Linked DNA regions of Gluconacetobacter diazotrophicus PA1 5. The main gene of each other region encodes a partner of the protein of the gene in region 2 in a complex. Links are inferred from orthologs where the notes say so. Each region holds a gene or a part of one and is shown on either strand. Other genes may lie near its edges. The genes, in order: GDI_RS15880 and dapF.

Region 1 (16,313 bases), 1.1 Mb from region 2 along the record:
GCTGGAGAAGAATTTCGAGGGCTTCGCCCGCTCGCGCGTCATCCGGTTCTCCGCCGCCGTCGGCATGACGCGCTACAGCGACCGGCTGGCGGAGCTGATCGGGGTGCTGTTCCCGCCCGAGACGCTGGACGACCTGCTGGGCGAGGTGGTGTCGAAGGCCGGCCTGCACCAGTTGCGCATGGCCGAGACCGAGAAATACCCCCACGTCACCTACTTCCTCAACGGCGGCAAGGAAGCCCAGCTTCCGGGCGAGGACCGGATCATGGTGCCCTCGCCCAAGGTCGCGACCTATGACCTGCAGCCGGAAATGTCCGCCCCCGAACTGACCGACAAGGCGGTGGCGGCGATCGAAAGCGGCAAGTACGACCTGATCGTCCTGAATTACGCCAACGCCGACATGGTGGGCCATACCGGCGTGTTCGGTGCCGCCGTCAAGGCGATCGAGGCGGTGGATCGCGGCCTGAAACGCCTGGTGGAAGCGGTGCACCGCCAGCGCGGCGCACTGCTGGTCACGGCCGATCACGGCAATGCCGAAACCATGTTCGACGCCAAGACCGGCGGCCCGCACACCGCCCACACGCTGAACGTCGTGCCGGTGGTGCTGACCGGCGTGCGCGAGATGACGCTGCATGACGGCCGCCTGTCCGACCTGGCGCCCACCCTGCTGGCCCTGATGGGCCTGCCGCAGCCCGCCGCCATGACCGGGACGTCGCTGCTGGTCGAAAAACACCGTTTTTAACTTGAAACGCGCGCTGGTGGCCGGCCTGCTCGCCGGGCTGGCCACCTGGGTCCCGGCCCCCTGGGGGGTCCCGGCCATTGGGGGATCGGCCGATGCCGCCCCGCCCCGTGCCCCCCGCCACCATGCGCTTCATTCCGGCCGGGGGACCGATGACGCGGCGGCGGCGGCCCGCCGCGCGGTGGAACAGGCCCGCCTGGCGCGGCAGGCCCTGATCGCCCGGCAGCAGCGCCAGGCCAGCGACCTGGCCGCCCGCACCCAGGCACGCAACGCGGCGCAGGCGCAGGCCCGCCAGGACACCGCCCGCGCCGCCGCCCTGTCGGCCGCGACGGTCGACGCCACCGCCCAGCTTCAGCAGACCGAACAGCAGACCGCCGACCTGGCCGGCCGCGTGACGCCCTGCGAGCGGAACAGGCACGCCTGCGCGCCGAACTGGACCGGGATTCGGCCGCCATGGCGCCCATGCTGCCCCTGGCGGCACGGCTGGCGCGCTATCCGGCCGACACGCTGCTGGCCGCCCCCGTGCCGCCCGACGACGCCGTCACCGGCCTGCTGGTCATCAGGGGCCTGTCCGCGCAACTGGAACAGCGGGCCGACGCCATCCGCACCCGCCGCGCCGAACTGGCCCGGCTGGACGACGACCTGGCGCGCGAGGGCGCGCGGCTGGACGATCTGCAACGCCGGCAGGCGACGCAACGCGACGAGGTAGCCCGCGCCGCGCAGGCCGCGCGCCTGGCCCAGCGCCGGTCGACCGGCGCGGCGGCGCTGGCCGCGCGCCAGGTCGAGGACGCGACGCGGCAGGCCACCAGCCTGCAGGACGCCGTCGCGCGAATCGAGGCGCTGGAACAGGCCGCCGAGGACCGGCTGGAACGCGCGGCGCAGGCGGCGATGCGCGCGCACCACGCCGACGAGGCCGCCGCCGCCCACGCCCGCGCCCAGGCCATAGCCCAGGGTCCCGGGCCCGGTCCGGGCCCCGGGCCGGCGGCCGGGCGCGGCGCGCCGGTACCGGGCACCATCGTCACTGGCTGGGGCGCGGGGACCGAGGCCGGTCCCGCCACCGGCATCACCTACGCCCCCCCGCCCGGCGCCACGGTCCGCGCGCCCTGCGCGGGGCAGGTGGATTTCGCCGGCGCGTTCCGGTCGTACGGCCAGATGACCATCCTGGATTGCGGGCGGCATTACCGCTTCGTGCTGGCGGGACTGGGGTCGCTGGCGGTTTCCACCGGCCAGGCGCTGGCCCGGGGCGCGCCCGTCGGCAGCATGCCCGGCTGGTCGGGCCAGGGCGGCCGGCCCACCCTGTTCGTGCAGCTACGCCGGGGCGGCACCGCGATCGATCCCGCCCCGTTCCTGTGAGTAGGCAGTTTCCGCCGCGTGGGAGTTCGGTATAAGATTGCCGAAAATGACTCCCCACGTGCCCTTTGGCACGTACCGCCGTCCACGGCCCCACGCCAGGGGCGGCGGGCGGCTTCATTCAGGAGACGTACGGCATGACGTTCCGCACCGGCCTGCTGCTTGGTTGCGCCTTTCTGGCAGGTATCGCCGCGGGTCCGCAGATCACCCACCTTCCCGGCCTGGGGGGTGGCAACCTGACGTCCAACGCCCTGGCCGCCAGCCTGTCGAAGGACAGCGATTCACCGGCCGAGAATTTCCGCCTGCTGTCGCTGTTCGGCCACGTGCTGGAACAGGTGAAGGCGAACTATGTCGATCCGGTCTCGAATCGCGACCTGATCATCAACGCGCTGAACGGCATGCTGAGCGGCCTGGACCCGCACAGCTCGTACATGACCGAAAAGCAGTACGGCGACCTGCAGGTCCAGACCAAGGGCGAATTCGGCGGGCTGGGGCTGGAGGTGCAGGGCGAGGACAGCCATATCCGCGTCGTCTCGCCGGTCGACGACACGCCGGCGGCGCGCGCCGGGATCAAGCCGGGCGACTACATCGTCGCGATCGACGGCAAGAACATCGACGGCCTGCCGCTGGACGAGGCCGTGGGGCGCATGCGCGGCAAGCCGGATACCAAGATCACCCTGACCCTGATCCGGGAAAAGACGCCCAAGCCGATCGTCGTGACCATGACCCGCGCGATCATCCATATCCAGGTCATCCGATCGGCGCTGTACGACACGGTGGGCTACATCCGCGTCTCGCAGTTCAACGAGGAGACCGGCCCGGGATTGGAAGCCGCGTTCCGCAAGCTGAAGGACGAAGCCCACGGCCACCTGACCGGGCTGGTGCTGGACCTGCGGTCCGACCCGGGCGGGCTGCTGAACCAGGCGATCCAGGTCGGGTCCGATTTCATCCGCAATGGCGAGATCGTTTCGACCCGCGCCCGCCATCCGCAGGAAAGCCAGCGGTGGGACGCGCACGGCACCGACATCACCGACGACCTGCCGATGGTGGTGCTGATCAATGGCGGTTCGGCCTCGGCCAGCGAAATCGTCGCCGGCGCGCTGCAGGACCACCAGCGCGCGGTGGTGGTGGGCGAAAAATCCTTCGGCAAGGGCTCGGTGCAGACCATCCTGCCCATCCCGGGCGACGGCGCGCTGCGGCTGACGACGGCGCGCTACTACACGCCCTCGGGCCGGTCCATCCAGGGGCTGGGCATCGTGCCCGACGTGACAGTGCGCGAAACGCGCGAGGACCCGGCCTACAGCATCCGCGAGGCCGACCTCAGCCACATCATCAAGAACCAGGGCGGCAATACCGCCAAGCCGCCGGCCCGCACCGACCTGCCCGCCATCGTGTCGTCCATCCCCGACGAGCCGCCGGCGAACTGGCCGTCCTTCGACCCGACCAAGCCGGCCACCGACTTCCAGTTGCAGGAAGGGCTGAAGATCGTCCGCGCGATGGGAACGGGGCCGCGTTCGGCCGCCGCCGCCGTCCCCGCGGCGCCGCGTCATGACTGACGCGGCGGACCTGCCCTATCGCCGCAATGTCGGTGCCATGCTGTTCAACGCCCAGGGCAGGATCCTGATCGGCCGCCGCACCGACCAGCCGGGCGCCGGCGGCCCGCTGGATGGCGGCGTCTGGCAGTGCCCGCAGGGCGGCATCGACGCCGACGAGGACCCGGAAGAGGCGGTGCTGCGCGAACTGCGCGAGGAAATCGGCACCGACCGGGCCGTCATCATGGGCGCGCGGCCGGACTGGCTGACCTACGACCTGCCCGCCGCGCTGATCGGCCGGGCGCTGGGCGGGCGCTATCGCGGCCAGACGCAGAAATGGTTCGCCCTGCGCTTCACCGGGCAGGATTCGGATATCCGCCTGGACGACCAGCAGCCGCCGGAATTCGATGCCTGGCAGTGGATCGACCTGCCCAGCCTGCCGGAGCGCAATGTCGGCTTCAAGCGCGACATCTACCGGACCCTGGTCCGCGACTTCGCCCGCTTCAGCCAGCCTGCCTGAGGGCGGGCAGCACGTGCAGGCGCAGCAGCGGCGCCAGCACGGCCTCCCCATGGGATGCGCGCAGGTCGAACCACAGCATCTGCGCGATTTCCGCGCGGATGGCTGGCCGGCCCTCCAGCCGGCCGCGATACACCGCCGACTGCACGGTGAATCCCGGCTCGTTCGCCGCGGGCGCCGCGAAGCGGCCCAGCAGCGCGACCGATTCCGGATGCAGGCCGCAGCCCAGTTCCTCGTCCAGTTCGCGCCGCAGGGTGGCGGCCTCGTCCTCGCCCGGCTCGGCCTTGCCGCCGGGCAGCATGAAGGCATCGGTGCCGCGCTTGCGCACCAGCAGCAACGCCCCTTCGCGCACGATCGCCGCCGAGACGACGCGAATGACGGGCCCCAGGTCCTGCGACAGGCTCAATGCGCCGCTCCCGGCTTGCCGCCGCCACGGATGGGCGACAGCAGGAAGCAGAACGGCACCACCATGAACGCCCCTATGCCCAGGATCATGAAGACCTCGTTATAGGCCAGGATCGCGATCTGGCGGGTGAATTCCAGGAACAGCCGATGCTGCGCCACGGCGTTGACCGCCGCCGAGGCCACCCCGCGCCCCGCCGCCGCCTGGCGCGCATGCGCCAGGTAATCGACATAGGGCTGGCTGAACGGCGTCATCCAATGGACCATCTGCGTCTGGTGCGCCTGCCGGATTTCCGTCAGCAGGGCGGTGGACCCGGAGATCGCGATCGAGCCCAGCACGTTGCGCGCCATGCTGAACAGGGCGGACGCATCGGCGTTCAACTCGCGCGGCAGGGTCGCATAGGTGATGGTGGAAATCGGCACGAACAGGAACGCCAGGCTGGCGGTCTGGCCCATGCGGAACCACACCAGGTGGCGGAAATCCAGCGCCGGCACCAGATGCGCGGACCAGAACAGCGACACGCCCATGAAGAAGAAGCCGAACGCGATCAGCACCCGCAGGCTGACATATTTCATCGCCCGCCCGACCAGCGGGATCAGGATGATGACCGCGATGCCGCCGGGCGAGAGGATCAGGCCGGACAGCGTCGCGGTATAGCCCATCACCTGCTGCGCGAACTGCGGCACGATGATCGCCGAGGCATAGAGCAGCGCGCCCACCGCCCCGATCAGCGCCGTGCCGGTCGCGAAATTGCGGTCCTTGAACACGCGCAGGTCCACCGCCGGCCGCTTGGTGGTCAGCAGCCAGGCGACCGCCCCGCCGATGCCCAGGACGGCCAGTACCGCCATGGTGCGGATCATCCCCGACCCGAACCAGTCCTCGTCCTCGCCCCGGTCGACCGCGACCTCCAGGCAGCCGAAGCCGATGGCGATCAGGCCGATGCCGACGATATCGAGCGGCGCCTTCTGCTTCTGCGCCCAGGGCGGGTCGTCCACGACCATCGACACCGCGAAGGTCGCCAGCAGGCCCACCGGCACGTTGATGAAGAAGATCCAGCGCCAGGAATAATTGTCGGTGATCCACCCGCCCAGCGACGGCCCGATCACCGGCGCCACGATGGTCGCGATCGCCGTCAGGCCGAACGCCGCCGCCCGCCGTTCGGGCGGGAACGTGTCCAGAATGATCGATTGCTGGTTCGGCTGCAGCCCGCCGCCGAAGAAGCCCTGCATCAGGCGGAACATGATCAGTTGCGGCAGGCTGTGCGAGATCCCGCACAGGAAGGACGAGACCGAGAACATGAAGATGCAGATGATGAAATAGCGCTTGCGCCCCAGCAGCTTTCCCAGCCACCCGGAAATGGTCAGGACGATGCCGTTCGCCACCAGGTACGATGTCAGGGTCCAGGTCGCATCGTCATAGGTCGAGGACAGGCTGCCGGCGATATGCGGCAGCGAGACGTTGACGATGGTCGTGTCCAGGATTTCCATGAACGCCGCCACGGTCACGATGACCGCGATCAGCCACGGGTTGGCCCGCGGCTTCCAGGGCTGCGGCGCATCCGCCGCCGCCCCCGCATCCCCCGGCGGCGCGCCGCTCACTTCGTGTAGACCGTCGGCTCGACCGACAGGCCCAGCGACAGCGGCACGTCGGCGCGCAGCCCCTCGTCGATCAGGATCTTCACCGGCACGCGCTGGACGATCTTCACGTAATTGCCGGTGGCGTTTTCCGGCGGGAAGGCGCTGAAGGTGGCACCCGTGCCGAGCTGGATCGAATCCACATGGCCCCGCAGGTTCAGGAACGGATAGGCATCGACCGCGATATCGACCTTCTGCCCCGGCCGCATGTGGGTGACCTGCGTTTCCTTGTAGTTCGCGATCACCCAGACCTCGGGCTCGACGATCGAGAAGATCGACTGGCCTTCGCTGACGAAGCTGCCGCGTTCGATATTGCGCTGGGAAATCCAGCCGTCATGCGGCGCCCGGATTTCGGTCCAGCCCAGGTTCAGTTCCGCCTGGGTCAGTTGCGCCTGCGCCTGCGTCACCTGCGCGTCGAACTGGCCGACCCGCGTCTGCGTGTTCGAGATATTGGCCTTCACCGGCTCGGCCACCTGCAGGTTGCCCTGGGCCTGCAGCACCTGGGCCTTGGCGGCCTGCAGCGCGGCGGTGGCGTAGTCGATATCCTGCTGCGTGGTGGCCGCGCGGGCCACCGCGTGCTGGCGGCGATAATCGGTCTCGGCCCTGAATTCCTGCGCCTGGGCGGACAGCAACTGTCCCTGCGCCGCGATCAGGCGGCCGGGGAAATCCTTCTGCGCGACCAGCAGGCCGAACTGCGCGCCGGCCGCCTGGGCACGGGCGATGTCCAGCGTCGCGGCCGCGTTGTCGCGCGCGGCGCGATAATCGCGGTCATCGATCTTCGCCAGCAGGTCGCCGGCATGCACGAACTGGTTGTCGTTCACCAGCAGGGCGGTGACGTAGCCGCGCACATGCGGGGCGATCGTCACCGCGCGCCCGGCGGTGAAGGCATCGTCGGTCTCGATATCGTTGCGGGTCAGGAACCAGTACACCCCCGCCCCCACGGCGACGACCGCGACGAAGGCGATCAGGCCGATCCGCACCATCGGATTGGATTTTTTCCTGCGCGTGTCGTCCGGCGTCTTGCCCGGCGTAGCGCCGTCTTGCTCGGCCATACGGTTCCTCTTGTTTCCAGCCCTGCCGCCAGCGCGGACATATTGACCGAACCGGTCGGTCAATCCATGGCACGAAGCGCCCGATCCATCAACCGCCCCCGCAGGTGAAAAACCCACGCGCCACGATACCGCGCGGCGCTTCACGGCCATCAGGTTGTTTTGAAATCGTTTTTTAAAGCAATCGTAAAGGACGCGCCACCAGCCCGCGTTTACGGGCCGACTTCGCCGAATGCCTGTGTCCGGACCATCCGGGCGTACAACCCGTCGGCTTCCATCAGGGCCGCGTGGGTACCGCATTCGACCCCCTGCCCGCCCGCCATCGCGACCACCAGGTCGGCCGAGCGTACGGTCGACAGCCGATGGGCCACGACGATGGTGGTCCGCCCCTGGCGCAACTGGCCCAGCGCCTGCTGGACCAGGGCCTCGCTCTCGCTGTCCAGGGCGCTGGTGGCCTCGTCCAGCAGCAGCACGCGCGGGTCGCGCAGCAGCGCGCGGGCCAGGGCCACGCGCTGGCGCTGGCCGCCCGACAGGCGCTGCCCGCCCGGCCCCACCCGGGTGGCGAAGCCCTCGGGCAGCGCGTCGATGAAGGACTCCGCCGCGGCGGCGCGCGCCGCCGTGCGGATTTCGGCATCCGTGGCGCCCGGGCGGCCGATGCGGATGTTGTCGGCCACCGACAGGTCGAACAGCAGCGTGTCCTGGCTGACATAGGCGATGGCGTCGCGCAGGTCGCCCAGCCGGAGCGCCCGCAGGTCGACCCCGTCCAGCACGATGCGCCCGGCGCCGACGTCATGCAGGCGGGGGATCAGCGACAGGGCGGTGGATTTCCCGGCCCCGGACGGGCCGACCAGCGCCACGGTCAGCCCGGGCCGGGCCTCGAAGCTCAGCCCGTCCAGCCCGCCGTCCGTCCGGATAGAAGAAGGACACGTCTCGAAGCGCAGATGGCCGTTGCCGGCGGGCAGCGGACGGGCATCGGGGGATTCGACGATGTCGGCGGGCTCGTCGATCACGGCGAAGATGCGTTCCAGCCCGGCCGCCCCTTCCTGCAACGCCGCGTTCAGCGATCCCAGCGCCCGCAGCGGGCGCGCGGCCAGCAGCAGGGCCGCCACGAAGCCGGAAAAATCGCCCAGCGTCGCGCCGCCCCGCGCGGCGCGCCAGCCGGCGAACCCCAGCACGGCGGCGACCGCCGAGCCACCCAGCACCTCCAGCACCGGATCGACGCGGGCCCGCCCCCGGGCGATGCGCTGCAGGGCCATGTGCAACTGGTCGAACGTGTGGCTGACGCGGGCCTCCTCGTTCTGTTCCAGCCGGTAGACGCGCACCGTGCGGGCCTGCGCGAAGCTTTCGGTCAGCAGGGCCGAGGTCTCGCCCATGCGTTCCTGCATGCCGCCCGAGGCACGGCGGACCTTCTTGCCCAGGCGCTGGATCGGCACCGCCGCGACCGGATACAGCACGGCGGCGATCAGGCTGAGTTCCCAATCCATGTAGAACATGGACACGACCAGGCCCGCGACCGTGACCACGTCGCCGATCGAATTGACCGCGCGGATCATCGCCTCGCGGATCGACACGGCATCGGTGGTGAAGCGCGCCGAAAGCTGCGCCGGGGCCTCGCGCTCGATGCGCGAGATATCGGTGTGCAGCAGATGCCGGAACATGCGCGCCTGCAGCCCGCGTATCACGATCAGGACCAGGTTCTGCACCGCCACGGTCTGGCCGTACTGGGACAGCGCCTTGGCGGCGGTGATCAGGATCACCAGCGCCGGCACCTGGTAGAGGATGCGCGGATCATGGGCGGCGAACATGTCCAGCGCCCGCTGGATCACCAGCGGGTACAGGCCGGTCAGCGACGCCATCACGACGGTCAGCCCGATCACCGATGCGATGCGCCCGCGATGCAGGCGCACTTCCGACCGCCACAGCCGGCGCAGCAGGACGGTACTGCGCTCGGAATTCTGCGGGCCGCCCCCGGGGGGCACCAGCGACGCGGCGGCAGGGGACGGGGTTCGAGGCGGGACGACGTTCATGGGGCTCTTTAAACAAGGAGTTCGCAACAAAGGAAAGCGACGGGCCGCCCGCCGGTTGCCCACCCGGTCAGGCGGTATCGGCGACCATGCGCTCAAGCTGGGCCATGCAGGCCCGCCGCCCGGCGCGGCATCCCCCTGCCATCCACCAGTCGCGAACCCGCTCCAGCACTGCGCCCACACGCGGCCCGGCCGCCACGCCGGCCGCCACCACGTCGCGCCCGGCCAGGGGGAAGACCGGCCGCGCCCGGGCCAGCAGGTCGGCCCGCAGCCCGTCCCATGCCGCCGAGGGCGCGCCTACCCGCTCCGCCTGCACCCGCCAGCTTCGCCGGACCAGGATCTCGGCCGCCTCGTTCGCCAGCATCCGGCGCCGCGCGTCGTCGTCCGCCCCCGGTTCGGGCACCTCCGGGTCGGGCGCCGCCGAATCGGCCGTCACGCCCAGGGAGGCCAGGGACGCGGCTTCGGCCCGCGACAGGCGCAACCGCGCCGCCAGAAGGCCGGGCGTCGCCCGGGCCAGGACGCCGAGGAACAGGATGGCGTCGGGCGGCGCCCCGGCGGCGACCAGCCGGGCCAGCGCCGGCAGGTCGTACCCCTCAGGCAGCAGCCGCGCCAGCACGCCCGTCCGCTCCATCAGCCCCAGGCTCTCCATCACGGCGGGGCCGGAGAGGATGCGCCGCAATTCGGACCAGACGCGTTCGGCCGACAGGCGCGACAGGGCCCCGGCCGCCGCCGCATCCGCGATCGCCGCCATCGCCGCCGCATCCGGTGTCCCTTGGCCATAGCGGGCGTGGAAGCGGAAGAAGCGCAGCACGCGCAGCGCGTCCTCGCGGATGCGGGTCGCCGGATCGCCGACGAAGCGCACATGCCCGGCTTCCAGGTCCGCCCGGCCGCCGAACGCATCATGCACCACCCCGTCCCGGCCGCAGGACATCGCGTTGATGGTGAAATCGCGCCGGGCCGCGTCCTCGGCCCAGTCGTCGGTCCAGGCGACGACGGCGTGGCGCCCGTCGGTACGTTCGTCCCGGCGCAGGGTCGTGATCTCGTAGGGGCGGCCCGCGATCACCGCCGTCACCGTTCCATGGGCCAGCCCGGTGGCCACGACCTTGATCCCCGCCGCCTCCAGCGCCGCCAGCACCTGGTCCGGCGGCTCCGGCGTGGCGAGATCGAGGTCCGAGACCGGACGGCCCGCCAGCAGGTCGCGCACCACGCCGCCCACCAACCGCGCCCGCGGCAGCACGGCCCACAGGCGGTCCAGCCCCGCCCGCCCGTCCGGCAGCACTGTCGCCAGACGGCACGGCAGGTCGTCCGCCGCCACGGCGCACCCGTACGTCATGCCGGGCCGATCACGCGGCACCCTTTACCGGGCATGCCATTCATTCGGATGCGTCGGGCGTCGGCAGGCGCGACAGCGGGAAGAAGACGTTGCGGCTCCACACCCCCAGGCAGGGCACGCCGCAACAGACCCCGGGGACCGCCAGGCCGCCAGTTCGTAATAGACGGCACGGGCAATCCGGGCCTGGATGGGAAAGGCCCCGTCGCCGTCGCGCACATGCAGGTAGGGAACGGGGCCGCTGCCGCATTCCGCGCAGGGCACGTTCCAGTCGGCCTGGATCGGATGCTCCGGCCCGGCACAGACCACCAGATCCACATTGGTGCGGAAGGACAGTACCTGGCTGCGCCCGCACCCGGCCCAATGCAGTTCCACGGCAACGAAGGGCGCATCCTCGACGGTGATCGTCCCACGCTCGGTCGGGGTCTGCATCCAGTACGCCCCCTCGGCATCCCGCGTCAGGACCGAGGCGAACAGGCAGACCATCGGCTTGCGGCGGATCGGCGTGCCGCGATAGAGCCACGTCCCGTCGCGCTGCACCAGGAACGGCAACGCCCCGCAGGACCGCCCCGCCCCCCGCGGCCGCTCCGGAGGGGACGCGTGGGGGCCGGCGGCAGCCAGGGAGGAGCATTCCGCGCCGGCCAGATCGAAGGCGGCGTGCGTATTCTGATCGTCAGCCAACTGCGTTACCCGCGCCTGTTGAACCATGCTCCCCGATATAGGGATCAGACCCGACGTGATGAAACCCCCAACCCCCGATAAACCCCCCAACCAAACCCGGGACTTGATGAACCCGGACCTTGATGAAACCCCAGGACCTGTCAGATTAAGGGTATGACGATATCGGACGCCCTGCCCTCCGCCACCGGAACCGTACCGGACACCGCGCGCACCTCCATGCCCGACGCAGCCGCCGCCGACCTGGGCCTGGCGGACCGCCTGGGCGGCAAGCTGCAGGCCGCGCGCGCCGAGATCGGGCGCATCATCCACGGCCAGCGCGACGTCATCGATCAAACCCTCGTCAGCATCCTGGCCGGCGGCCATACGCTGCTGGTGGGCGCGCCGGGGCTGGGCAAGACGCTGCTGGTCACGACGCTGGGCACCGTGCTGGGGCTGGAGGCGCGGCGCGTGCAGTTCACGCCCGACCTGATGCCCTCCGACATCACGGGCAGCGAGATCCTGGACGAAGACGAGCATGGCCGCCGCAGCTTCCGCTTCGTGCGCGGCCCGGTCTTCTGCCAGTTGCTGATGGCCGACGAGATCAACCGCGCCAGCCCCCGCACCCAGTCGGCCCTGCTGCAGGCTATGCAGGAACACCGGGTGGCCATCGCCGGGACCGAGCACGCGCTGCCCCATCCGTTCCACGTCCTGGCCACCCAGAACCCGATCGAGCAGGAAGGCACCTACCCGCTGCCCGAGGCGCAGCTCGACCGGTTCATGCTGCAGGTCCCGCTGGGCTTCCCCGACGCCGCGGCCGAACGCGCCATGCTGCTGGCCACGACCGGAACCCAGGACGCCACCCCGCGCCCCGTCCTGACCGACCGCGAACTGATCGACGCCCAGCGCCTGGTCCGCGCCCTGCCGGTCGGCGACAAGGTGGTCGATGCCATCGTGCGCCTGGTCCGCGCCGCCCGGCCGGAAACCACGCAGGACGCGACCATCCGCGACTCCGTCGCCTGGGGGCCCGGCCCCCGCGCCGCGCAGGCCCTGATGCTGGCCACCCGCGCGCGGGCGCTGATGGACGGGCGCCTGTCGCCCAGCATCGACGACATCGCGGCCCTGGCGGAGCCGGTGCTGGCCCACCGCATGTCCCTGACCTTCACCGCCCGGGCCGAGAACAGGAGCCTGCCGCAACTGATCGACGGCCTGCTCCAGACCCTGGACTGACCGCCGGCGGTGACGCGATCCTCTCCCTCCCTCCCTGACCACGGGCCTGACGACCGGCCGGGCCGCGCGGCCCGGCTGCTGCGCCGCCTGCTGCGCCGGCCGCCCCCGAACGGCCGCGCCACGGCGGGCGGGGACGCGGCCCTCGATACGCCCGGCGCGGCCGTTCCCCTGCCCCTGGCGGCGGAAACGCTGGCCGCCCGCATGCCGGCCCTGATCCTCGCGGCCCAGCGCATCGCCGCGACCGTGGCGGTGGGCCACCATGGCAGGCGGCAATCCGGCCCGGGCGAGGATTTCTGGCAGTTCCGCCCCGCCCAGCCCGGCGAGCCGGTGACCCGGATCGACTGGCGGCAATCCGCGCGCAGCCTCCGCGCCTATGTGCGCGAGACCGAGGCCGAGGCCGCCCAGACGCTGTGCCTGTGGTGCGACCCCAGCGCGTCGATGCGCTGGCGCTCGGGCGCGGCGCTGCCGCTGAAATCGGACCGCGCGGTGCTGCTGGCCCTGGCGGTGGGCACGCTGGCGCTGCGCCAGGGGGAACGGGTGCGGGTGCTGGCCCCGGACGGCCCCATCGACATCCCCCCCGGCGGACGGGCGGCCCTGGACCGGCTGGCCGTGGCGCTGCTGCGGATCATGGAGGGCGGACCGGACAATCCCGGCCTGCCCAATCCGCACCATGGTTCCCCTGGTGCAAGGGTCGTGCTGCTGGGCGACGGGCTGGGCGAGATCGCGCCGCTCGACGCCCTGCTGCGCGGCCTGGCCGCGCGCCCGGCGCGGGCGCACCTGCTGCTGGTCAACGACCCGGCGGAGGCCAGCCTGCCCTATGCCGGGCGCGTCCGCTTCGCGGGGCTGGAGGACGAGGCCGCGATGACCCTGTCGGGCGTCGAAGGCCTGCGCGCCGCCTATCGCGATGCCTATGCCCGCCATCAGGACGATCTGGCATCCGTGTGCCGCGCCACCGGCCTGGACCTGATCCGCCATGTCACCGACCAGCGGCCGGAAACGGCGCTGCTGGCCCTGCACGCCGCCCTGATGGATCGGGGCGGCGCGGCCGGACGGGCAGCTCGGGGGGGGCGCGGCCGATGATCTTCCAGTTTCCCTGGCTGCTGGCGGCCCTGGCGGTCCTGCCCGTCATCTGGCTGCTGCTGCGCGCCCTGCCGCCGGCACCCCGGCGGCAGTCCTTTCCCGCCATCATGCTGCTGCGCGGACTGCACGCCCGGGTCACGGACGCGGCGACCGCGCCGCCCTGGCTGCTGCTGCTGCGCTGCCTGGCGCTGGCCGGCCTGATCGTGGGGCTGGCGGGGCCGGTGGTGCCACGCGACCAGGCGACGGGTCCGCGGGCCGAGGGCTCCGGCGATCCGCTGCTGGTGCTGGATAACGGCTGGGCCGCCGTGCCGGGCTGGACCCACCGGCTGGCCGCGCTGGACACCGTGCTGGACCGCGCCGGCCGCGCCGGACGCCACGCCCGGCTGCTGACGACCGCGCCCGGCCCGGCGGGCGAGACCCCGGCCATCGGCGCGGCGATGACGCCGTCCCTGCTGCGCGGCGCGCTGGATTCCACCCGCGCCATGCCCTGGCCGACCGATCGCGCCGCCGCCGCGCGGGCCCTGCGCGCGCTGGCCGCCGGCGGATGGCGGGGGCCGGTGGTCTATGTCTCCGACGGGTTGGCCGGCCCGGACGATCCGGCATTTGCTGCGGCGCTGGCCGCTATCGGCCCGGTACGCACTCTGACGGCGCCGGACCTGACGGTCGCGTCCCTGGTTCCCCCTGCGAAGGACGATCCCGGCGCGGCCGGCGACACGCTGCGGGTCGCGCTGGCCGCCCTGCCCCAGCCCCACCCACGCCACCTGACCGTGCGGGCCGAGGCCGCCGACGGCGGGGTGCTGGCGCTGGTCCCGCTCTCGCTGGCCGCCGGGGCGGACCGCGCCACGGCCGGCGTAGCGCTGCCCGCCGAACTGCGCAACCGCATCGACCGGCTGGTACTGGACGACATGCCCGGCCCGGCCGGCATGCGCCTGCTGGACGAAGGCGACCGGCGGCGGCCGGTCGGGCTGATCGGCGTCGCCGGCACCGATACCCCGCTGGTCGGGCCGCTGTTCTACCTGCGGCGCGCGCTGGCCCCCACCGCCGAACTGCGCGAGGGCTCGGCCGCGACCCTGCTGGCCCGCCCGCTCTCCGTGCTGGTCGCCCCGGACGGCGCGCTGGACAGCCCGCAGACCCGCCGCGCCGTCGCCGCCTGGGTGCGCAAGGGCGGCATGCTGGTCCGCTTCGCCGGACCGCTGCTGAACGGCAGCCCGGACCGCGACATGGCCTCGCCCGACATGCCCGCCGCCCCTATGGAAGCCCCCCAGGACGACGCCGCGCATCTCCCCCCCGCCGACACGCTGCTCCCGGTGCCGCTGATGCAGGGCGAGCGGCAACTGGGCGGCGCCATGTCGTGGGGCAAGCCGGAACAACTGGCCCCCTTCCCCGACGCCTCGCCGTTTCACGGACTGCCGATCCCGCCCGAGGTGACGGTGTCGCGCCAGGTCCTCGCCCGCCCGGCCGCCGACCTGGCGGATCATAGCTGGGCGCGCCTGTCCGACGGCACGCCGCTGGTCACCCATGCCGCGCTGGGCGCGGGCGAGGTCGTGCTGTTCCACGTCACCAGCACGGCGGACTGGTCCAACCTGCCGCTGTCCGGCCTGTTCGTCGCGATGTTGCGCCGGCTGGCCGAACGCCCGGCCGGCGTGGAAGCGCCCGCCGACCACAGCCTGCTCGCGCCGTACATGACGCTGGATTCCGACGCCATCCTTGGCCCGCCCCCGCCGGGCGCCCGCGCCCTGCCGGCGGACGCGTTCGGCACGCAGGCGGCCTCGTCCGCCCACCCGCCGGGCCTGTACGGCCCGCGCACCGCCCGCCGGGCCCTGAACCTGGGCGACGCGATGCCTCCCCTTTCCCCCCAGCAGCCGATCGGACAGGCCGCCAGCCTGGACGGCCAGCGCCGCGACCTGGTGCCCGGCCCGTGGCTGGTCGCGGCGGCGGTGCTGCTGCTGGTGCTGGACGCGCTGCTGACGCAGATGCTGCGCGCCGGGCGGCTGGCGGGCGGGCGCAGGGCCGCCGCCCTGGTCGTGGCCGGGCTGCTGGCCGCCCACGCGCCCGCGCGCCCCGCCCTGGCCGATCCGCCGCCGGCCGGCGTGCCGGGCGCCGCGCTGGAAACCCGGCTGGGCTATATCCTGACCGGGCACGACGATATCGACACCGTGTCGCGCCAGGGGCTGCAGGGCCTGTCGGATTACGCCAACGCCCGCACCTCCGCCGTGCTGGGCCATCCGGACGGCGTGGTGCCGGGCCGCGACGACCTGTCCTATTACCCGATGCTGTACTGGCCGGTCACGGCGGACGCGACCGCCGATCCGGCCCGCGCGGCGGCGCTGAATGCCTATATGCGCCACGGCGGAATCCTGATGATCGACAGCCAGGGCGTCGATCCGGCCGCCCCCGGCGGCGGGCATGACAGCTTCGCCGCCCCGGCGCCCGGCACGGCGGCGGCACTGCGGCGCATGACGCAGGGGCTGGACATCCCGCCGCTGACCCGGCTGACCGACCATCACGTGCTGGCCCACACCTTCTACCTGCTGCACGGCTTCCCCGGCCGCTATGACGGATTGCCGGTCTGGGTGGCGCGCGAGGGCGACAGCGCCAATGACGGCGTCAGCCCGGTGATCGTGGGCGCCAGCGACTGGGCCCATGCCTGGGCCGTGGATGCCCAGGGCGATACGCCCTACGCCACCATGCCGGACGGCAATACCCAGCGCGTGGCGGCCTACCGGTTCGGGGTCAATGCCGTGCTCTACGCCCTGACCGGCAATTACAAG
Region 2 (12,186 bases):
ACACGGTCATGCGGTCCACGCGCACCGTCAGCGGCATCGTCTCGGACGGAAGCGCACCGCGCAGGTCGGCCGCCATCAGGCCGCCCCCCGCACCCTGGCTGCCGGCGACGAACGACGCCGCCAGCGCCCCGTTGTACAGATCGCCCACACCCATGGCACGCATCTGCTCCAGCACGCCGGCCAGCCGGGACTGGACCAGGCTGTCGCCTTCGGCCAGCACCGTGCCATCGTTGCGGCTGAACAACGCACGCGCGCCCGCATCGGCCAGCAGGGGCTGCTGCACGGCGGCCAGGTCGCCGGCCAGCGCGCGGCTGACCGTGGCCCCGCCGCGCGCCAGTTGCAGCGCCGGCGTGATCGTTTCGTTGAAATCGACGCTGCCATAGCGCAGGTGCATCAGGTACAGCCCGCGCGCCAGCATCGGCACCGCCGCCGGCCGGTCCACCGGCGCGCCGCCCTCCGGCGTCGTCGCGCCGGCAGCCGGCATGAACACGAACGCCCGGCCGCCGTCGCTGTCGCCGGGCCGCCAGGCCAGGCAGGCCCCGCCGCCGCCAAGCGACGCGCGCGAGGGCAGCGTCACCGCCAGCGCCAGCCCCAGGGCCGTCGCCGCATCGCCGGCATTGCCGCCCCGTGCCAGAACATCGCGCGCCGCCATGGCCGCCTGCGGTTCGTCCGCGACCACGTTGCCGATATAGCCGGTCAGGTAAGGCGACGTCTTGCCGGCGCCCGCGCCGCCGAAACCGAACAGTTCGTGGCTGACCATTCTGACCGGTGTGGAGGAGCACCCGCCCAGTGCGACCGCCAGGGCGGTCGACAGCAACCGGGCCCCATATCGACGAAACGGGGGATACAGGGGACGTTCACGCACGCACAAATTCTCCATAACCACCGTCGATCCCGGACACGACCACAGACACGACCACCCCGACGCGAACCACCGGGCCTTCGGGAATTAGCGGTCTTCCGGGCCATCGGCAACACGCGACATCCGCATCCGCCGCACCCTTCCGCGTCGGGGCGTTCTGCTCTACAGACGGCGGACCATCCAGGAACCGACTGCCGGAGCACGCCCTTGCCGTATTTCGCCCCTGTCCGCCCCCCTGCCCGCCGGGCCGCGCGCCGCCGCGCGGCCCTGTCGGGTGTCGCGGCCGCGATCCTGCTGGGCTTGAGCACGACGGGTGCGCGCGCCGGGGACGGCGGCACGTTCACCGCCGACCAGCGCAAGGAGATCGTCGCGATCGTCCGCGACGCGCTGAAGACCGATCCCACCATCCTGACCGACGCCATCGCCGCCCTGCGCGCGGGGGCCGAGGCGCAGGAACAGGCCACGACCCGCGACGCGCTGGCCGCCAACCGCGCCGCCCTGGGCACCCCCGCGCCGACCGATGCGATCCTGGGCGCCCCCCACGCCCGCATGACGATCGTGGAATTCTATGATCCGCGCTGCCCCTATTGCCGCAAGGTGCTGCCGGACCTGGACCGGCTGGTCCATGACGACCCCGATGTCCGCATCGTGGAAAAGGTGGTCGCCGTGCTGGGGCCGGCCAGCCTGCTGACCGCGCAGGCCATCGCCGCGGCGGCCCTCCAGGGGGGACAGGACGCCTATTTCCGCATGCAGCGCGCGATCATGGCCGACAGCCAGAAGCCCGACGCGGCGCGCATCCGCACGCTGGCGGCGCAGGCCGGGCTGGACCCCGACCGCCTGGCGACCGACATGGCGGGCTCGGCCGTCGCATCGACCCTGCGGGCCAATTCCACCCTGGCCACCTCCATCCATCTGGAGGGCACGCCGACCTTCGTGTTCGACGGGCGCTACGTCATTCCGGGCGCGGTGGACCTGGACGAACTGAAGGCCGCCATCGCCAAGGTGCGACGCGGCTAACAGAGCACCTGTCAAAGATGAAGGAAGCAGGGCATTACGCCCAGCTTCCTTTTCAGGCCGCCTCGACCTTGCGCTGGTCGGAAAGCCCCAGCAGCGTGACCAGCGCGGCGGTCATTTCGTCCATCATCTCGTCGGTGTGGAACGGGCCCGGGGTCAGGCGCAGCCGCTCGGTGCCGCGCGGGACGGTGGGGTAGTTGATCGGCGTCGCGTACAGCCCGTATTCCGACAGCAGGCGGCGGCTGATGTCCATGCAGCGATCGGCATCGCCCACCGGAATCGGCACGATATGGCTGGGCGTGGGCATGAAGGGCACGCCCGCCGCGGTCAGCCGCGCGCGGAAGGCCGCCACGCGTTCGAACATCCGTTCGCGCCGCCAGGCATCCTTGCGCACCATGCGCACGCTGGCCAGGGCCGCGGCCACCACCGACGGCGGCAGCGATGTGGTGAAGATGAAACCCGACGCCGCGCAGCGCAGGTAATCGATCAGTTCGGCCGACCCGGTGACATAGCCGCCATGGACGCCGAAGCCCTTGGCCAGCGTGCCCTCGATGATGTCCACCTGGTCGGCCACGCCGTCGCGCTCGGCCACGCCGCCGCCCTGCGGACCGTACAGCCCCACGGCGTGCACTTCGTCCAGATAGGTCATGGCGCCGTATTTCCGCGCCAGGGCGCAGGTCGCCCCGATATCGGCGATGTCGCCATCCATCGAATAGACGCTTTCGAACGCGACCAGCTTGGGCACGTCGCGCGGGGCCGCCGCCAGCTTGGCCTCCAGGTCGGCCAGGTCGTTATGTTCGAAGATGACGCAGGACGAACCGCGCGCGCCCTTGATGCCGGCGATCATCGAGGCATGGTTCTGCCGGTCGGAAAAGCAGATCCAGCCCGGCATGCTGGTCAGGATCGTCTGCAGGCTGGCCTGGTTCGAGACATAGCCCGACACGAACAGCAGCCCGGCTTCCTTGCCGTGCAGGTCGGCCAGCTCGGCCTCCAGCGCCGCGTGCAGGGGGCTGGTACCGGCGATGTTGCGGGTGCCCCCGGCCCCGGCCCCGTGTTCGCGGATCGCGGCGATCGCGGCCTCGGCCACGGCGGGCTCGACGCCCATGCCCAGATAGTCGTTCGCCGACCAGACCACCACGTCACGCCCCTCGGGCGGGCGGACGGCGCCGTATTCGTAGACCGGGTACCGATCGGCCTGGCGTGCCAGCGGGGTGAACTGGCGGTAGCGACCCTGCTGGCGAATATCCTGCAATGCCGACCGGCAAAAACGGTAGAAAGGATGCCCACCCACGTCGATACTGGCCACTGAGGAATTCTCCCGCGATGCCGGTTGCGGGGCACTGGCCCGCGCGGCATTCGCCGTTACGGTTCGTCCGGGTCCGCTGTGCGGATTACCTTTACGGTTCATCGCACATACACCCGGATCACGCCCGAGGTCATCGTCGAATCCGACATAGCGGTTATTTCCACCTGTGCCGGCCCGGCGCCGTCCGCCACGATCGCAGGAGGCACCGGCTGCCCGTACGTGGCCGTCGCGCGGGCCAGGGCGGCGCTTTCCTGCGCCGGCGTCGGCCCGACGGAACGATGACCGTCACCACGAACAGCACGTTCGGCTTGCGCGCCATCGCCCGGGTCACCGCCCCCTTCAGGGCCGGCTGCCACTGTTCGGGCGGCGTGCCGTGCCGGATTTCCACCAGCGGCGGGACCGGCTTCGGCGCGGGCGGCGGGGGGGGATAGTGCGGACGGGGCGCGCGGCTGGCCCGCGGATCGAAGGTCCGCTGGTCCACCAGGTTGCACGAGGCGAGGCACAGCGTCCCCGCCATTGTCGCAGCCAGCAGAAACAGTTCGGGACGGGAGGGATGGAACATGCGCGCACGGTTGCAGCATCCGCATCGCGGAGCAAGAGCGCAAAACCGGCCGCGGGCGCCGGGAGGACGCCGGGGTTGCGAGCGTGCGCTTGCGGGCCGCCCGCCACGATCCTAAACCATCGTTCCATGGCACGCGCGCGCACCCCGATGCCGGACCTGGACGACGACCCTGCTGCCGAGGCGGGACCCGGCATGGCGCCCGCCGATCCGGACGCGCGGAACATGGTCCACGCGCTGGGCGACGCCGTGCGCGGCTTCATCGGCGCCGCCGTGGACGACGCGGAGGCAGCCTGCCGCGCGGCGGCGATGGCCGTCCCGGCCTGCGTGCTGTGGAACCAGTTCCTGCGATTCGACCCGGCCTGCCCCGACTGGCCGGATCGCGACCGCTTCGTCGTGTCGTCGACCCGCCACCGCCCGCTGCGGAACGCCCTGATGCGCCTGGCCGGGCAGGTCACGTCCCCCGGCGAGGCGGTGATGGAATATGGCGCCCACCCGGCCGTGGAAATGGCATTCGGCCCCGGCGGCCAGGGGCTGGGTGCCGCCATCGGCATGGCGCTGGCCGAACGCCGCATGGCGGCGCGCTTCGGACGGTCGATCGTCAACCACCGGATCTGGGTCCTGTCCTGCGGCACCGAACTGTCCACCGGGGTCGCGATGGAAGCTGCCTCGCTGGCCGCGCGCATGGGGCTGGACCGCATCACGGTGCTGTTCGAAATCCCGCCGCAGGATGAAAGCGAGGCCGAGGACACGCTGGCGCGCTACGCCGCGACCGGCTGGTCGGTGCGCAAGGTCGCCGCCGACGATCCCGACGCGGTGCATGCCGCGCTGTCGGCCGCGACGCGCTCGCGCAAGCCATGCGTCGTCGCCTGTTCCATCGCGCCTCCCCCGAACGCGGCCGCCGCCCCGGGGGAAAATGCCCCCCGCGACCTGCCGGCGCTGCAGGACCTGTCCACCCTGCTGTGGCCCCGCGTCGCCCGCCGGGGGGCCTCGGCCCGGCGGGCGTGGCTGCGGCGGCTGGCCAAGCACCGGCAGCGCGGGGAATTCGACCGCGTGACGGCGGGACGCCTGCCCTCCTTCTGGCGCGAGGACTGGGCCCGGTCGTGGCAGGTCGGCACCGGGGCACCGCCACCCGGCCCCGGGCACGGTTCGGACCCCGCGCCCTACGAGCAGGGAACCCTGGGATACGGCCGGCGCGGGCTGGACATCCTGCGCGGCCTGGTGCCGGAAATGCTGTGCCTGGCATCGCGCCGGGGGGGCGAGCTGACCGGCCCGATCCGCCCGGACGATGCCGCCGCGGGCGATTGCGGCACCCGGGTGCATGGCCTGGCCGCGCTGCTGAACGGAATCGCGCTGCATGGGGGCCTGATCCCGTGCGGGGCCACGACCTTCGTCGCCGTGGACCGGATGCGCCCGGCACTGCGCTTCGCCGCGATGATGCGCAGGCGGGTCATCTACCTGCTGACCGATGACGGGCTGGCGCTGGGCCAGGACGGGGCGGGCTGGCTGCCGGTCGAACAGCTGGCCAGCCTGCGCGCCATGCCCAATGTCGCGGTCTTCCGCCCCGCCGACCGGCGCGAAACCACGGAATGCTGGGAACTGGCGCTGCACCGGGCCGACGGGCCCAGCCTGATCGCGCTGTGCCCCGTTTCGGCCGGCCAGGCCGAATTCCCCGACCTGCGCGGCCGCCGGTCGCGCGGCGCCAGCGCGCACGGCGGCTATGTCATGGAAGAGGCACGGGGCCCCCGCCAGGTCACGCTGGTCGCCACCGGCAGCGAGGTCGCCATCGCCCGCCAGGCCCAGCAGCTCCTGGTCCGGGACGGGATTCACGCGGCCCTGGTTTCCCTGCCCTGCTGGGAACTGTTCGACCGCCAGGACGCCTCCTATCGCGAGCAGGTCCTGGGCAGCGCGCCACGCATCGGCATCGAGGCCGCGTCGGGCTTCGGCTGGGACCGGTGGCTGGGGCCGCGCGGCGCCTTCATCGGCATGGAGGATTTCGGCGAGACCGCGCCGTCCAGCGAACTCTATCGCCGTCTGGGCATTACCGCCGAACGGATCCACCAGACGGCGATTCACCTGATCAGCGAGACGGGACGTGACTTTCACGCGCCGTCCGGGCAGAAAGCGGAAGGTGGCCGCGGACGATACGCCGCCGGAGGCACCGTCCAGCTACGGCCGACATTCCGTAACGGCTGAATACTCGGGAGAGCAATAGAATGGCTGTCAAAGTCGCAATCAACGGTTTCGGCCGCATCGGCCGCCTCGTCCTGCGCGGCATCATCGAAAGCGGACGCACCGACGTGGTGCCGGTGGCCATCAACGACCTCGGCAGCGTCGCGGACAACGCCCACCTGCTGAGCTATGACAGCATCCATGGCCGCTTCCCCGCCGACGTGCGGGTCGAGGGCAATGCGATCGTCATCACCGCCAACGGTCGCACCTATGCGCCGATCGCGGTCTCGGCCGAGGCCGACCCGACCAAGGTGCCGTTCGACGGCGTGGACGTCGCGCTGGAATGCACCGGCCGCTTCACGACCAAGGAAAAGGCGGCGCACCTGATCGAGGCCGGCGCGCGCAAGGTCATCATCTCGGCCCCCGGAACGCATGTCGACGCCACCATCGTCTATGGCGTGAACCAGGATACGCTGACCAGCGACATGACGGTGATCTCCAACGCCTCGTGCACCACCAACTGCCTGGCGCCCATCGCCAAGGTGCTGGACGAGACGTTCGGCATCGAGCGCGGCTACATGGTCACCATCCATTCCTATACCGGCGACCAGCGCACGGTGGACACGCTGCACAAGGACCCGCGCCGGGCCCGCGCGGCGGCGATGAACATCATCCCGACCTCGACCGGCGCCGCGCGCGCGGTCGGTCTGGTGCTGCCGCACCTGAAGGGCAAGCTGGACGGCACCGCCATCCGCGTGCCCACGCCCAACGTGTCGCTCGTCTCGCTCGATTTCGTGCCGACCCGCATCCCGGCCTCGGTCGAAGAGGTGAACGCGGCGATGCTGAAGGCCGCGTCCGAAGGCCCGCTGAAGGGGATCCTGGCGTACAACACCGCGCCGCTGGTCAGCTCGGACTTCAACCACAGCATCGCATCCTCGACCTTCGACGCGACCGAGACCGCGCTGGTCGATGGCGGCAAGCTGGTCCGGGTGTGCAGCTGGTACGACAATGAATGGGGCTTTTCCAACCGCATGTCCGATACCGCAGCGCTGTTCGGATCTCTGTGATGGCGGCGCTGTCTTTCAAGACGCTGGATGCGCTCCAGCCCAAAGGACGCAAGGTCCTGCTGCGCGCGGACCTGAACGTGCCCGTCCGCGACGGGAAGATCACGGACCTGACGCGCATCGAGCGCCTGGCCCCCACCATCCGCGAACTGGCGGACAAGGGCGCGCGCGTGATCGTCGTCAGCCATTTCGACCGCCCGAAGGGCCAGCGGGTGCCGGAGATGTCGCTGGCGCCGATCGCGGCCGCCCTGGGCACGACGCTGGGCCGTCCGGTGCAGTTCGCCGACGACTGCATCGGCCCGGTGGCCGAGGAAGCCGTTTCCAAGCTCCAGGACGGCGACGTCCTGGTGCTGGAAAACACGCGCTTCCATGCCGGCGAGGAAAAGAACGACCCCGACCTGTCCAAGGCGCTGGCCGCACTGGCGGATGACTACGTCAACGACGCGTTTTCCGCCGCCCATCGCGCCCATGCCTCGACCGAGGGCGTCGCCCGCTTCCTGCCGTCCTTCGCCGGGCGGCTGATGGAGGCGGAACTGAACGCCCTGAACGTCGCGCTGGAAAACCCGGTCCGTCCGGTCGGCGCGATCGTCGGCGGCGCCAAGATCTCCACCAAGCTGGACCTGATCGGCAACCTGCTGGACAAGGTCGACGTGCTGATCATCGGCGGCGCGATGGCCAACACGTTCCTGGCGGCCAACGGGGTGCGGGTCGGCAAGTCGCTGCAGGAAGCGGACATGCACGACACGGCGCGCGCGATCATGGCCAAGGCCGAGGAACGCGGGTGCGAGATCGTGCTGCCGGTCGATGCGGTGACGGCGACGGAATTCCGGGCCGATCCGCCGACCAGAACGGTGCCGATCGACGAGATCCCGGCGGATGCGATGATGCTGGATGCGGGGCCCGAGACGGTCACCCTGCTGATCCAGAAGATCGTGGGCCTGAAGACCCTGGTCTGGAACGGCCCGCTGGGCGCGTTCGAACTGCATCCCTTCGACACCGCCACCAACCTGGTCGCGGCGGAAGTCGCGCGGCGGACCCAGGCCGGCCAGTTGACCAGCGTCGCGGGCGGCGGGGACACGGTGTCCGCGCTGCGCCATGCCGGCGTGGCGGACGAAATGTCCTATACCTCGACCGCCGGCGGCGCGTTCCTGGAATGGCTGGAGGGCAAGGTTCTCCCGGGCATCCAGGCGCTGGGCGAAGTCTCCGGGCGGATCCTGCCGCTCTGACGGAACGGGACGGTTCCCGGCGTCAGGCCGGGCCGTCCTCCTTTTCCTCCGTCGCCTCCCCGCCCTCTCGCGGGGTCAGGCGCACGGAATCCCCGACCAGCCCCCTGGCGAAGGCTTCGGCCGAGAACGGGCGCAGATCCTCGGCCTGCTCGCCCACGCCCACGGCATGGACCGGCAGGCCGAACGTGTCGGCCAGCGCCACCACGATGCCGCCGCGCGCCGAACCGTCCAGCTTGGTCACGACCAGGCCGGTGACGTTGACCAGTTCCTTGAACACCCGCACCTGCTCGATCGCATTCTGGCCGGTGGTCGCGTCCAGGACCAGCAGCACGGAATGCGGCGCGCTTTCGTCGAACTTGCGCATCACGCGGATGATCTTGGCCAGTTCCTCCATCAGCGCGCCCTTGTTGTGCAGGCGCCCGGCGGTGTCGATCAGCAGCAGGTCGCAGCCCTCGGCCTGGCCGCGCTTCAGGGCCTCGAACGCCAGGCCGGCGGCGTCGGCGTTGGGCGGCCCGGCGATGACCGGCGCGCCCACCCGCTGGCCCCAGACCTGCAACTGCTCGACGGCGGCGGCGCGGAAGGTGTCGCCGGCCACCATCATGACCTTCAGCCCCTGCTCGCCGTAATAGCGCGCCATCTTGCCGATGGTCGTGGTCTTGCCGGTGCCGTTCACGCCCACCACCAGCACCACATGCGGCTTGCGCTGCGGATCGGGGACGAACGGCACGGCCACGGGTTCCAGAACCTGGGCGATTTCGGCCGACAGCGCGTCGCGGACCTCGTCGTCCGTGACCTCGGCGCCGAAGCGGGAATGACGGAACGATTCGATGATCCGCGCCGCGACGGCAGGGCCGAGATCCGCCGAAATCAGCAGATCCTCCAGCTCCTCCAGCGCCTCGTCATCCAGCTTGCGGCGCGTGAAGACCGCGGCGATGCCACCGCCCAGCTTCTGGGTCGAACGGGACAGCCCCGCCTTGAGGCGGGAGAAAAAACCAAGTGCCATGTCAGAGGGTTTCCGCCACCAGTCCGTTTTCGTCAATCGCCGTCGCCCGGACGGTCACGATCCGCCCCGCCTCGGCCGCAGTACCGTCCAGCCTGTCCGGGGCCAGCCGGACGGGGGCGAATTCCTCGGAATGGCCAGTGGTCGCGGTTTCCAGCAGCACGTTCAGCGTCCGCCCCAGCAGGCTGGCGTGATAGTCCCGCGCCGCCGCCTGCCCCGCCGCGCGCAGTTGGGCCGCGCGCTCCTTGCGCACGGCCACGGGCACGGCGGGCATCCGCGCCGCCGGGGTGCCCGGCCGCTCACTATAGGGAAAGACGTGCAGGTACGGCAGGCGCTGCGCACGCACGAAATCCAGCGTTTCGGCGAACAGGGCATCGGTCTCGGTCGGGAAGCCCGCGATGACGTCGGCGCCGATCCCCAGGTCGGGGCGGCAGGCACGGGCGCGGTCCAGCACGCGCGCCACGTCCTCGACCAGGTGCCGGCGCTTCATCCGCTTCAGCACCATGTCCGACCCGGCCTGCAGCGACAGGTGCAGATAGGGCATGAATCGCCCCTCCTGCGCCAGCAGGCGCCACAGATCGTCGTCGATTTCCACCGGATCGACCGAGGACAGGCGCAGCCGCTCCAGTTCCGGTACCAGCGCCAGCACCCGCCGGCAGAGCTGCCCCAGCGCCGGACGGCCCGGCAGGTCGCCGCCCCACGAGGTGATGTCGACCCCGGTCAGCACGATCTCGCGATAGCCCGAGGCGACCAGGGCACGGACCTGTTCCACCACTGCCCCGACCGGAACCGAGCGCGACGGCCCCCGGCCGAACGGGATGATGCAGAAGGTGCAGCGATGGTCGCAGCCCTGCTGCACCTCGACGAACGCGCGGGTACGGCCGGCGAATTCCGTCACCAGATGCGGCACCGTCTCGGTCGCCGCCATGATGTCGGATACGGCGTGGCCGTCCTGCATCGCGGCGGGGGTCCAGCTTGCGGCCTCCAGCTTCTCGCGATTGCCCAGGACGCGGGTGACGCCCGGCAGCGCCGACCAGCGGTCCGGGTCGATCTGCGCGGCGCAGCCGGTCACGACGATCCGCGCGCCGGGCCGGTCGCGATGGGCGCGCCGGATCGCCTGGCGGGCCTGCCGCTCGGCCTCGGCCGTCACCGCGCAGGTATTGACGATGATCACGTCGTCCAGCGCCGCCGCGTGACCGCGCATCACCTCGCTCTCATAGGTGTTCAGGCGGCACCCGAAGGTCAGGATCTCCGGCTTGGCGGTCATGACGGATAGCCTTCGGGATCGAACGTGCCGACGAAGCTGACGGTGGCGGGGCCGGTCATCAGCACATGCCCCCCTTCCCCTGGGTCATCCTGCGCGCGCCACGAAACGGACAGCGCGCCGCCATCCATCCCGACCGTGCAGGTCCGTTCCACCAGCCCGCGCCGGACGGCGTTCACCACCGCCGCACAGGCGCCGGAGCCGCAGGCCAGGGTCAGGCCGCTGCCGCGCTCCCACACGCGCAGGCGCAGTTCGGTGCGCGAGCGGACATGCGCGAAGCCGATATTGGCCCGTTCGGGAAACAGCGGATCATGTTCCAGCAACGGCCCGGCCACGACCGGGTCCAGGTCCAGCATGTCGTCCAGGAAGAACGTGGCGTGCGGATTGCCCATCGAGGCCGCCGCCGGGTCTCCCGCCAGCGGCAGGTGCAGCGTATCGGCCGCCCGCGCCAGCGGCACGTCGCGCCAGTCCAGGGCCGGGCGGCCCATGTCCACGGTGACGACGCCCGCGTCATCCACCCGGGCAGGCAGCAGGCCGGCCCGGGTCTGCAGCACCGTCTCGCGCCGCCCCTCCTGCCGCCACAGCAGCGCCGCGACGCAGCGCGAGGCATTGCCACAGGCCCCGGCCTCGGTGCCGTCGGCGTTGAAGAACCGCACCAGGACGTCCGCGCCGTCGCGGGTGGCGGGTTGCAGGACCACGAACTGGTCGCAGCCGATCCCGCGATGGCGGTCGGCCAGCGCCGCGATGCGGGCCGGCGTCAGGCCGTACCGTTCGGCGCGTTCGTCCACCACGACGAAATCGTTGCCCAGGCCGTGCATCTTGTGGAACGGGGTCATCATGCGCGCCTTATACGGCACGCATCGGCGGAGTGCGAGACAAGCTTGCAGCCGTCAGAGAAACCGGCCCGGGGCGCCGCGTTGCAGCACTTCGATCCGATAGCCGTCCGGGTCGGCGACGAAGAAGAAGCGCCCCACGACCCGCTCGCCCAGCGACAATTGCTTGACCGCCAGCGGCGACAGACCTTCCCGCGTGAAGCGGTCATGTTCGGCGTCGATATCCGCGACCGACACCGCCAGGTGGCCGTAGCCGTCCCCCAGGTCATAGGGGCGGTCGCGGTCGTGGTTGACCGTCAGTTCCAGTTCGAATGTCTGTTCGGCATTGGACAGGTAGATCAGGGTGAAACCATCGAAGACCAGCCGGTCGGCCACGCGCAGGCCGAAGGCGCGTTCGTAGAATGCCAGCGACGCGGCTTCGTCGCGCACGCGGATCATGGAATGGATCAGCTTCGCCATCGTTTCGGACTCCTTTATCGACAGGGTGGCGGATGTATAGCGGCCCGGCCGGCATTGTGGGTCTGGATTTTCCGCCCGACCTGTCGCATGTGCGGGGCATGACCGACGAACCGCACGGCTTCCACCCCGCCGCCTTCACCGTCGCCAGCGACGAACCCGACGCGTCGTTCTTTGCCAGGCGCGATCCCGGCCCCCTGATGGACCCCGGGGCGCAATCCGCCGTCACCGCGCTGTACCATACCCTGGTGGCCGAGGGCGCGGACGTGCTGGACCTGATGGCCGGGCCGGACAGCCACCTGCCGCGCGACGCGACCTATGGCTCCGTCATCGGCATCGGGCTGGACGCCGATGCGATGGCCGACAATCCGCGCATCGGCCACCGGATCGTGCAGGACCTGAACGCGACCCCCACCCTGCCGCTGCCCGA

The links.
Region 1: the proteins of dapF (region 2) and GDI_RS15880 are in contact, whole or in part, in a solved structure (PDB 5YGU), measured with the Escherichia coli proteins. The link is inferred for Gluconacetobacter diazotrophicus PA1 5 from one-to-one orthologs.

The regions. Positions count from the first base shown.
Region 1 is NC_010125.1:3,440,753-3,457,065, forward strand. Bases 2,387-5,386 are described here. They hold GDI_RS15880 (RNA pyrophosphohydrolase), read left to right. Parts: upstream 2,387-3,634; coding sequence 3,635-4,138; downstream 4,139-5,386. Other genes in these bases: GDI_RS15875 (S41 family peptidase), read left to right, coding at 2,387-3,642; GDI_RS15885 (NUDIX hydrolase), read right to left, coding at 4,122-4,541; GDI_RS15890 (DHA2 family efflux MFS transporter permease subunit), read right to left, coding at 4,538-5,386. Outside these bases: gpmI (2,3-bisphosphoglycerate-independent phosphoglycerate mutase), read left to right, coding at 1-739; GDI_RS20350 (hypothetical protein), read left to right, coding at 741-1,445; GDI_RS20355 (murein hydrolase activator EnvC family protein), read left to right, coding at 1,625-2,089; more of GDI_RS15875, read left to right, coding at 2,224-2,386; more of GDI_RS15890, read right to left, coding at 5,387-6,136; GDI_RS15895 (HlyD family secretion protein), read right to left, coding at 6,133-7,224; GDI_RS15905 (CCA tRNA nucleotidyltransferase), read right to left, coding at 9,316-10,578; GDI_RS15915 (AAA family ATPase), read left to right, coding at 11,410-12,462; GDI_RS15920 (DUF58 domain-containing protein), read left to right, coding at 12,472-13,542; GDI_RS15925 (DUF4159 domain-containing protein), read left to right, coding at 13,539-16,313. UniProt on the Escherichia coli protein: Master regulator of 5'-end-dependent mRNA decay.
Region 2 is NC_010125.1:2,359,045-2,371,230, forward strand. What follows is about bases 9,387-12,186. They hold dapF (diaminopimelate epimerase), read right to left. Parts: upstream 11,307-12,186; coding sequence 10,467-11,306; downstream 9,387-10,466. Other genes in these bases: mtaB (tRNA (N(6)-L-threonylcarbamoyladenosine(37)-C(2))-methylthiotransferase MtaB), read right to left, coding at 9,387-10,470; GDI_RS11015 (VOC family protein), read right to left, coding at 11,358-11,759; GDI_RS11020 (class I SAM-dependent methyltransferase), read left to right, coding at 11,858-12,186. Also shown: GDI_RS10965 (gamma-glutamyltransferase), read right to left, coding at 1-865; GDI_RS10970 (DsbA family protein), read left to right, coding at 1,070-1,879; hemA (5-aminolevulinate synthase), read right to left, coding at 1,932-3,182; GDI_RS10980 (hypothetical protein), read right to left, coding at 3,337-3,744; GDI_RS10985 (transketolase-like TK C-terminal-containing protein), read left to right, coding at 3,871-5,937; gap (type I glyceraldehyde-3-phosphate dehydrogenase), read left to right, coding at 5,958-6,980; GDI_RS10995 (phosphoglycerate kinase), read left to right, coding at 6,980-8,203; signal recognition particle-docking protein FtsY, read right to left, coding at 8,226-9,206; more of mtaB, read right to left, coding at 9,208-9,386. UniProt on the Escherichia coli protein: Involved in the succinylase branch of the L-lysine biosynthesis and in the biosynthesis of the pentapeptide incorporated in the peptidoglycan moiety. Catalyzes the stereoinversion of LL-2,6-diaminopimelate (L,L-DAP) to meso-diaminopimelate (meso-DAP).